Linked DNA regions of Variovorax paradoxus EPS. The protein of the gene in region 2 binds, or shares a complex with, the protein of the main gene of each other region. Links are inferred from orthologs where the notes say so. Each region holds a gene or a part of one and is shown on either strand. Other genes may lie near its edges.

Evidence for each region. Proteins that work in one complex are often made in the same cells at the same time.
Region 1: the proteins of uvrA (region 2) and mfd are in contact, whole or in part, in a crystal structure (PDB 4DFC), measured with the Escherichia coli proteins. The link is inferred for Variovorax paradoxus EPS from one-to-one orthologs.

The regions. Positions count from the first base shown.
Region 1 is NC_014931.1:3,599,974-3,604,051, forward strand. Bases 66-4,078 are described here. They hold mfd (transcription-repair coupling factor), read left to right. Parts: upstream 66-395; coding sequence 396-3,878; downstream 3,879-4,078. Other genes in these bases: ispD (2-C-methyl-D-erythritol 4-phosphate cytidylyltransferase), read right to left, coding at 66-276; serB (phosphoserine phosphatase SerB), read left to right, coding at 3,875-4,078. Also shown: more of ispD, read right to left, coding at 1-65. UniProt on the Escherichia coli protein: Couples transcription and DNA repair by recognizing RNA polymerase (RNAP) stalled at DNA lesions. Mediates ATP-dependent release of RNAP and its truncated transcript from the DNA, and recruitment of nucleotide excision repair machinery to the damaged site.
Region 2 is NC_014931.1:423,264-426,973, forward strand. The notes cover bases 50-3,694. They hold uvrA (excinuclease ABC subunit UvrA), read right to left. Parts: upstream 3,367-3,694; coding sequence 250-3,366; downstream 50-249. Other genes in these bases: VARPA_RS01985 (DMT family transporter), read right to left, coding at 50-234; ssb (single-stranded DNA-binding protein), read left to right, coding at 3,539-3,694. Outside these bases: more of VARPA_RS01985, read right to left, coding at 1-49; more of ssb, read left to right, coding at 3,695-3,710. UniProt on the Escherichia coli protein: The UvrABC repair system catalyzes the recognition and processing of DNA lesions. UvrA is an ATPase and a DNA-binding protein. A damage recognition complex composed of 2 UvrA and 2 UvrB subunits scans DNA for abnormalities.

The DNA.
Region 1 (4,078 bases), 3.2 Mb from region 2 along the record:
GTTGCGCACCGTGGCCGCCCGCGTCAGCCCGCCGACCTGCAGCAGGTATTCGCCGTCGCCCGGAAAACGCGGCAGCGCGGCCTGCACTTCACGGTCGTCCGGCGACACCACCACGGCCAGCCCGGCGAAGCGGCCTGCCAGCGCGCGGAACGCCTCCACCGTATGGGCCACCATCGGCACGCCCGCGATCCGCTGGTACTGCTTGGGCTGGGCGCCACCCGCGCGATGGCCGGAGCCGGCGCAAGGGATCAGCACAAAAAATCGGGAAGAAGACATTGATGGGGGCGGCACGGGCCAATGGCCGACAAGCGAATAAAGGGCCGCCATTCTAGAATTGCCCTCCGCACACCCCTCGCCGCCCGGCGCGGGGTGTCTTGCATTTTTCGAAGCGTTCCATGGACCTCCCCCACCTTACGGCGGGCAAGCGTTTCACGCTGCCGCGCCCCCCTCTGTCGGCCGATGCCCTGCTGCTCGCGCAGCTGGGCATGCGCGAGAAGGCCGCCGGCCGCGCCACCGCGATGTTCACGGCCGACGCCAACGACGCGCAGCGCCTCATCGACGAGATCAAGTTCTTCGCGCCCGACCTGCGCTGCGCCCTCTTTCCCGACTGGGAAACGCTCCCCTACGACAGCTTCTCGCCGCACCAGGACCTGATCAGCGAACGCCTGGCGACCCTCTGGCGAATCAGCCAGAAAGAGGCCGACGTGGTGCTGGTGCCCGCCACCACCGCGCTCTACCGCCTCGCGCCGCCCGCGTTCCTGGCCGGCTACACCTTCCACTTCAAGGCCAAGCAGAAGCTCGAGGAATCCAAGCTCAAGGCCCAGCTCACGCTGGCCGGCTACAGCCATGTGACGCAGGTGGTGAGCCCGGGCGAGTACGCGGTGCGCGGCGGCTTGATCGACCTCTTCCCCATGGGTTCGCTGGTGCCGTTTCGCGTCGACCTGTTCGACGACGAGATCGACTCCATCCGCACTTTCGACCCCGACACCCAGCGCAGCCTCTACCCCGTGCCCGAAGTGCGCCTGCTGCCGGGCCGCGAGTTCCCGATGGACGACGACGCCCGCGCGCGCTTTCGCAGCCGCTGGCGCGAACTGCTTGAGGGCGACCCGACCAAGAGCCGCATCTACAAGGACATGGGCAATGGCGTGGCGACCGCCGGTATCGAGTACTACCTGCCCCTCTTCTTCGACGAGACGGCCACGGTGTTCGACTACCTCGGGCCCGATGCCACGGTCGTGCTGCACGGCGACCTCGAACCCGCATTCCAGCATTTCTGGCAGGACACGAACGAGCGCTACCGGCTGGTGCGCGGCGACCCCGAACGTCCCGCGCTGCCGCCCGAGGCGCTGTTCCTCAATGCCGAGCAGTTCTATCAGCGTGCCAAGCCGCACGCCCAATTGGCCATCCGTGGCAACATCGCCACCGACACGCCCTACGCCGAGTTCGACAAGCTCCCGCCTTTCGCGGTGGTGCGCGGCGCCGAAGACCCGCTGGTCGGCCTGAAGGCCCACATCGCCGCCACGCCGCACCGCGTGCTGATGATTGCGGAAAGCGACGGCCGGCGCGAAAGCCTGCTCGACTTCCTGCGCGCAAGTGGCGTGAGCCCACCGGCCTTCGACTCGCTGGCCGAGTTCGAGGCGTCCACCGACGAGAAGATCGGCATCGTCACCGCCGCGCTGGCCTCGGGCTTTGCGTGGCGCGAGCAAGGCATCGATCTCGTCACCGAGACCGAGCTGTTCGCCACCGCGCCCACCACGCGCCGCCGCAACAAGAAGCAGGAACAGGTCAGCGACGTCGAGGCGCTGATCAAGGATCTTTCGGAGCTCAACGTCGGCGACCCGGTGGTCCACACCGCGCACGGCATCGGCCGTTACCGCGGCCTCATGCACATGGACCTGGGCCAGGGCGTCGACGCCGAGGGCAAGCCGCTGTTGCAGGAAATGCTGCACCTGGAGTACGCCGACAAGGCCACGCTCTACGTACCCGTGTCGCAGCTGCACCAGATCAGCCGCTACACCGGCGTGAGCGCCGACGAGGCCCCGCTGCACCGGCTTGGCTCCGGCCAATGGGAGAAAGCCAAGCGCAAGGCCGCCGAGCAGGTGCGCGACTCGGCCGCCGAGCTGCTCAACATCTACGCCCGCCGCGCCGCGCGTGAAGGCCATGCCTTCCGCTACTCGGCTGCCGACTACGAGGTGTTCGCCAACGACTTCGGCTTCCAGGAAACCGCCGACCAGAAGGCGGCGATCCACGCCGTGGTGCAGGACATGATCTCGCCCCAGCCGATGGACCGCCTGGTCTGCGGTGACGTGGGCTTCGGCAAGACCGAGGTCGCGCTGCGCGCCGCCTTCATCGCGATCACCGGCGGCAAGCAGGTGGCGTTTCTTGCGCCCACCACGCTCCTGGCCGAGCAGCACTACCAGACGCTGGTCGACCGCTTCGCCAAGTGGCCGGTGAAGGTGGCGGAAATGAGCCGCTTCCGCTCGGCCAAGGAAATCACGGCCGCCGCGAAGGGGCTGGCCGAGGGCCAGATCGACATCGTGGTCGGCACGCACAAGCTGCTCTCGCAGTCGGTCAAGTTCAAGAACCTGGGCCTGCTCATCATCGACGAGGAGCACCGCTTCGGCGTGCGCCATAAAGAGGCGATGAAGGCGATGCGCGCAGAGGTCGACGTGCTCACGCTCACCGCCACGCCGATTCCGCGCACGCTGGGCATGGCGCTGGAAGGCCTGCGCGACCTGAGCGTGATCGCCACCGCGCCGCAGCGTCGCCTGGCGATCAAGACCTTCGTGCGCAACGAGGGAACCGGCGTGATCCGCGAAGCCGTGCTGCGCGAGTTGAAGCGTGGCGGACAGGTCTATTTTCTGCACAACGAGGTCGAAACCATCGAGAACCGCCGCCAGAAGCTCGAGGAAATACTGCCCGAGGCCCGCATCGCGGTGGCCCACGGCCAGATGCCAGAGCGCGAGCTGGAGCGCGTGATGCGCGACTTCGTGGCGCAGCGCTACAACCTCTTGCTGTGCTCGACCATCATCGAGACCGGCATCGACGTGCCCACCGCCAACACCATCGTGATGAGCCGCGCCGACAAGTTCGGCCTCGCGCAGTTGCACCAGCTGCGCGGCCGCGTCGGACGCTCGCACCACCAAGCCTATGCGTACCTGATGGTGCCGGACACCGAGGGCCTCACCAAGCAGGCGGCGCAGCGGCTCGATGCCATCCAGCAGATGGAAGAGTTGGGCTCCGGCTTCTACCTCGCGATGCACGACCTGGAAATCCGCGGCACGGGCGAAGTGCTCGGCGAGAACCAGAGCGGCAACATGATGGAGATCGGCTTCCAGCTCTACAACGAGATGCTGAGCGAAGCGGTGCGCGCGCTCAAGGCCGGGCAGGAGCCCGACCTGCTGTCGCCGCTGTCGGTCACGACCGAGATCAACCTGCACGCCCCAGCCCTTTTGCCCGACGACTACTGCGGCGACGTGCACCTGCGCCTGTCGTTCTACAAGAAGCTGGCCACCGCCAAGACGCCAGACCAGATCGACACGCTGCTTGAGGAAATCGTCGACCGCTTCGGCAAGCTGCCGCCGCAGGCGCAGACGCTCATCGACACGCACCGCCTGCGTGTGCTCGCGCGGCCCTACGGCGTGGTGAAGGTCGATGCGGCGCCGGGCATCATCAACATCACCTTCAAGAAGGATGCACCGGTCGACGGCATGGCCATCATCCAGCTGGTGCAGAAGAACAAGCACATCAAGCTCGCCGGCAACGAGAAGCTTCGCATCGAACGCGAACTCAAGGAGCCGAAGGACCGCGCGCAGATGGTGCGCGACGTGCTGCGCAGCCTCGGTCAACCCCTCGTCAAGGAACCCGCCCCCGCATGAGCGCTACAGAAGAAATTTCTCCCGGTCTCGTCCTCCAGCGCGTGAAGCCGCCGCTGGCGCTGGCCGACTTCAAGCTGATCGCGTTCGACATGGATTCGACGCTGATCAACATCGAATGCATCGACGAGATCGCCGATGCCGTCGGCAAGAAGGCCGAGGTGGCTGCGATCACCGAGGCCACGATGCGCGGAGAGATCAAG
Region 2 (3,710 bases):
GTTGGTCGCGCCCAGCCACACCAGCTCGGGCCAGGCGCTGCGCGGCACGCGGAACGGCACCTTCATCCACACCAGCGCGATGCCCAGCACGGGCAGGCCCAGCCAGATCGAGATCGCGCGGAAGGCGAGCGGCGGATAGTCGGCCACGCCCAGCTTCATCACCGGCCAGTTGAAACCCCAGGCGAGGGTCAGTAGGACGAGCAGGACGAACTGGCGCGGGGTGAAGGAGGGCATGAACAGGTCTGAGGCTTACAGCAAACGCTTGAGATAACGCCCCGTGTGACTCGCCTCGTTCGCCGCGATGTCTTCCGGCGTGCCTTCGCCCACCACCGTGCCGCCGCCGGCACCGCCTTCGGGGCCCATGTCGATGAGCCAGTCGGCCGTCTTGATGACGTCCAGGTTGTGCTCGATCACGACGATCGTGTTGCCCGCGTCGCGCAGCTGGTGCAGCACCTTCAGCAGCAGTTCGATGTCGGCGAAGTGCAGCCCGGTCGTCGGCTCGTCCAGGATGTAGAGCGTGCGGCCCGTGTCGCGCTTGCTCAGCTCGAGCGCAAGCTTCACGCGCTGCGCCTCGCCGCCCGAGAGCGTGGTGGCCGACTGGCCGAGCTTGATGTACGAGAGGCCCACGTCCAGCAGCGTGCGCAGCTTGCGCTCGATGGTCGGCACGGCCTTCAGGAACTCGTGTGCGGTCTCGACCGTCATCTCGAGGATCTGGGCGATGTTCTTGCCCTTGTACTGGACCTCGAGCGTCTCGCGGTTGTAGCGCTGGCCGTGGCAGACCTCGCAGGGCACGTACACGTCAGGCAGGAAGTGCATCTCGACCTTCACCACGCCATCGCCCTGGCAGGCCTCGCAACGGCCGCCCGCCACGTTGAAGCTGAAGCGGCCCGGGCCGTAGCCGCGCTCGCGCGCGGTGTTGGTCTCGGCCATCAGTTCGCGGATGGGCGTGAAGAGGCCCGTGTAGGTGGCCGGGTTGCTGCGCGGCGTGCGGCCGATGGGCGACTGGTCGACGTTGATGACCTTGTCGAAATACTCGATGCCCTCGACCGACTCGTGCTCGGCGGGCTCTTCGTGCGCGCGGTACAGCGTGCGCGCGACGGCGGTGTAGAGCGTGTCGTTCACCAGCGTCGATTTGCCGGAGCCCGAGACGCCGGTCACGCAGGTCAAAAGGCCGACGGGGAAGGCGACGCTCACGTTCTTGAGGTTGTTGCCGGTGGCGCCGACGACGCGGATTTCCTGCAGGTCGGTCTGCGAGGCGATGTGCGCCGCTTCACGCGCCGCACGCCGTTCGGCCGCAGGGCTCTGCGGAAAACGCGAGGGCTTCTTGCCTTCGTTGAAGGCCGGCTTCTTCACGGCCGGCAGCCATGCGGTGCGGTGCTTGGGCACCTCGATCTTCTTCGTGCCCGAGAGGTACTGGCCGGTGAGCGAATCGGGATTGGCCGACACCTCGGCATAGGTGCCCTGCGCCATCACGCGGCCGCCGTGCACGCCGGCGCCGGGGCCCATGTCGATGACGTGGTCGGCGGCGTGGATCATGTCCTCGTCGTGCTCGACCACGATCACGCTGTTGCCGATGTCGCGCAGGTGTTTCAGCGTGCCGATGAGCCGGTCGTTGTCGCGCTGGTGCAGGCCGATGCTGGGCTCGTCGAGCACATACATCACGCCCGTGAGGCCCGAGCCGATCTGCGAGGCCAGGCGAATGCGCTGCGCCTCGCCGCCCGAGAGCGTCTCGGCGCTGCGGTCCAGGCTCAGGTAGTTGAGGCCGACGTCGTTGAGGAATTTCAGGCGCAGGCCGATCTCGCGCACCACCTTGTCGGCGATGTCGGCCTTGGCTCCGCGCAGCTTGAGCGTCTGGAACCAGGCGAGCGAGTCGCGCAAGGTGAGATGACTCAGCTCGAAGATCGCCATGCGCGGCGGCTCGCCGCCATCGGCCGGTCGGGCCGATTCATCGACCAGGAACACGTTGCGCGCTTCACGACGAAGGCGCGAACCGCCGCAGTCGGGGCACGGCTGGAGGTTCCGAAAGCGCGCGAGGTCTTCGCGCACCATCACCGAATCGGTCTCGCGGTAGCGCCGCGTCATGTTCGGGATGATCCCCTCGAAGGGATGCTTCTTCGTGAGCTTCTTGCCCGCGAAGTTGCCCGATTCCATGGTGTAGTTGAACTTGATCTCTTCGGCGGCCGAACCGTTCAGCAGCACCTGCTGCACCGAGGCGGGCAGCGACTCGAAGGGCGCATCGACGTCGAACTTGTAGTGCTTCGCGACGCTCTCGATCATGCTGAAGTAATAGCCGTTGCGGCGGTCCCAGCCCTTGATGGCACCGCTGGCGATCGAGAGCGACGGGAAGGCCACCACGCGCGCCGGATCGAACACCTCGCGGTGGCCGAGGCCGTCGCAGCTCGGGCACGCGCCCACGGGCGAGTTGAACGAGAAGAGGCGTGGCTCGAGCTCCGACAGCGAGTAGTGGCAGATCGGGCAGGCGAACTTGGCGTTGAACAGGTGTTCCTTGTCGGCCACCCCTTCAGCGCCCAGCTCGAGCGCAATCGCACGGCCTTCGGCAAGGCGCAGCGCGGCCTCGAAGCTCTCGGCCAGGCGCTGCTGCATGTCGGGGCGTGCGCGCAGGCGGTCGATCACGACGTCGATGTCGTGCTTCTCGGTCTTCTTGAGCTTGGGGAGGTCGTTGTATTCGTACGTTTGCCCGTCGACGCGGAAGCGCACGTAGCCCGCGGCCTGCATCTCGGCGAAGAGCTCGAGGAACTCGCCCTTCTTCTCGCGCGCCACGGGTGCCAGGATCAACAGGCGCGGTTCGTCGGGGATGGCGAGCGTGGCGTCGACCATCTGCGAGACCGTCTGCGCCTGCAGCGGCAGGTGGTGGTCGGGGCAGTAGGGTGTGCCGGCGCGGGCGAAGAGCAGGCGCAGGTAGTCGTGGATCTCGGTCACCGTGCCCACGGTGGAGCGCGGGTTGTGGCTGGTGGCCTTCTGCTCGATGCTGATCGCGGGCGACAGGCCCTCGATCACGTCCACATCGGGCTTGTCCATCAGCTGCAGGAACTGCCGCGCATACGCCGACAGGCTCTCGACATAGCGCCGCTGCCCTTCGGCATACAGCGTGTCGAAGGCCAGGCTCGACTTGCCCGAGCCCGACAGGCCGGTGATCACCACCAGCTTGTTGCGCGGAATGTCCAGGTCGACGTTCTTCAGGTTGTGGGTGCGCGCACCGCGGATGCTGATGCGCTGCTGCGCCAGCACCGCGCCGAGGTAGGTGTCGCGTTCGCGTTGCGCGTCGCGTGCGCTTTCCTCTTGGGCGGCGAGTTCTTCAGTGGCTTTGGAATTCAAGGGGGCGATCGTCCGAGGGCAACCGGACATGATAGTCCGAGCAGCATTTCATGGCCAATGGACGGCTTCTGGCGCTTTCATGGCTGCTTCGCTGGTCGGCGCGTTCCAGGAGCCCGGCGGTGGCGCCCCGCCGGCCGGCATCGGGCACAATCCCCGGTTCTCTTTCTCCTCCTCCTTCATCTACTTATCAGGGGCAGTGCATATGGCATCGGTCAATAAAGTCATCGTCGTCGGCAATCTGGGGCGCGACCCCGAAATGCGTACCTTCCCGAGCGGCGACCAGGTCGCAAACGTCACAGTGGCCACCACCGATCGCTGGAAAGACAAGCAAAGCGGCGAAATGCGCGAAGCCACCGAATGGCACCGCATCGTCT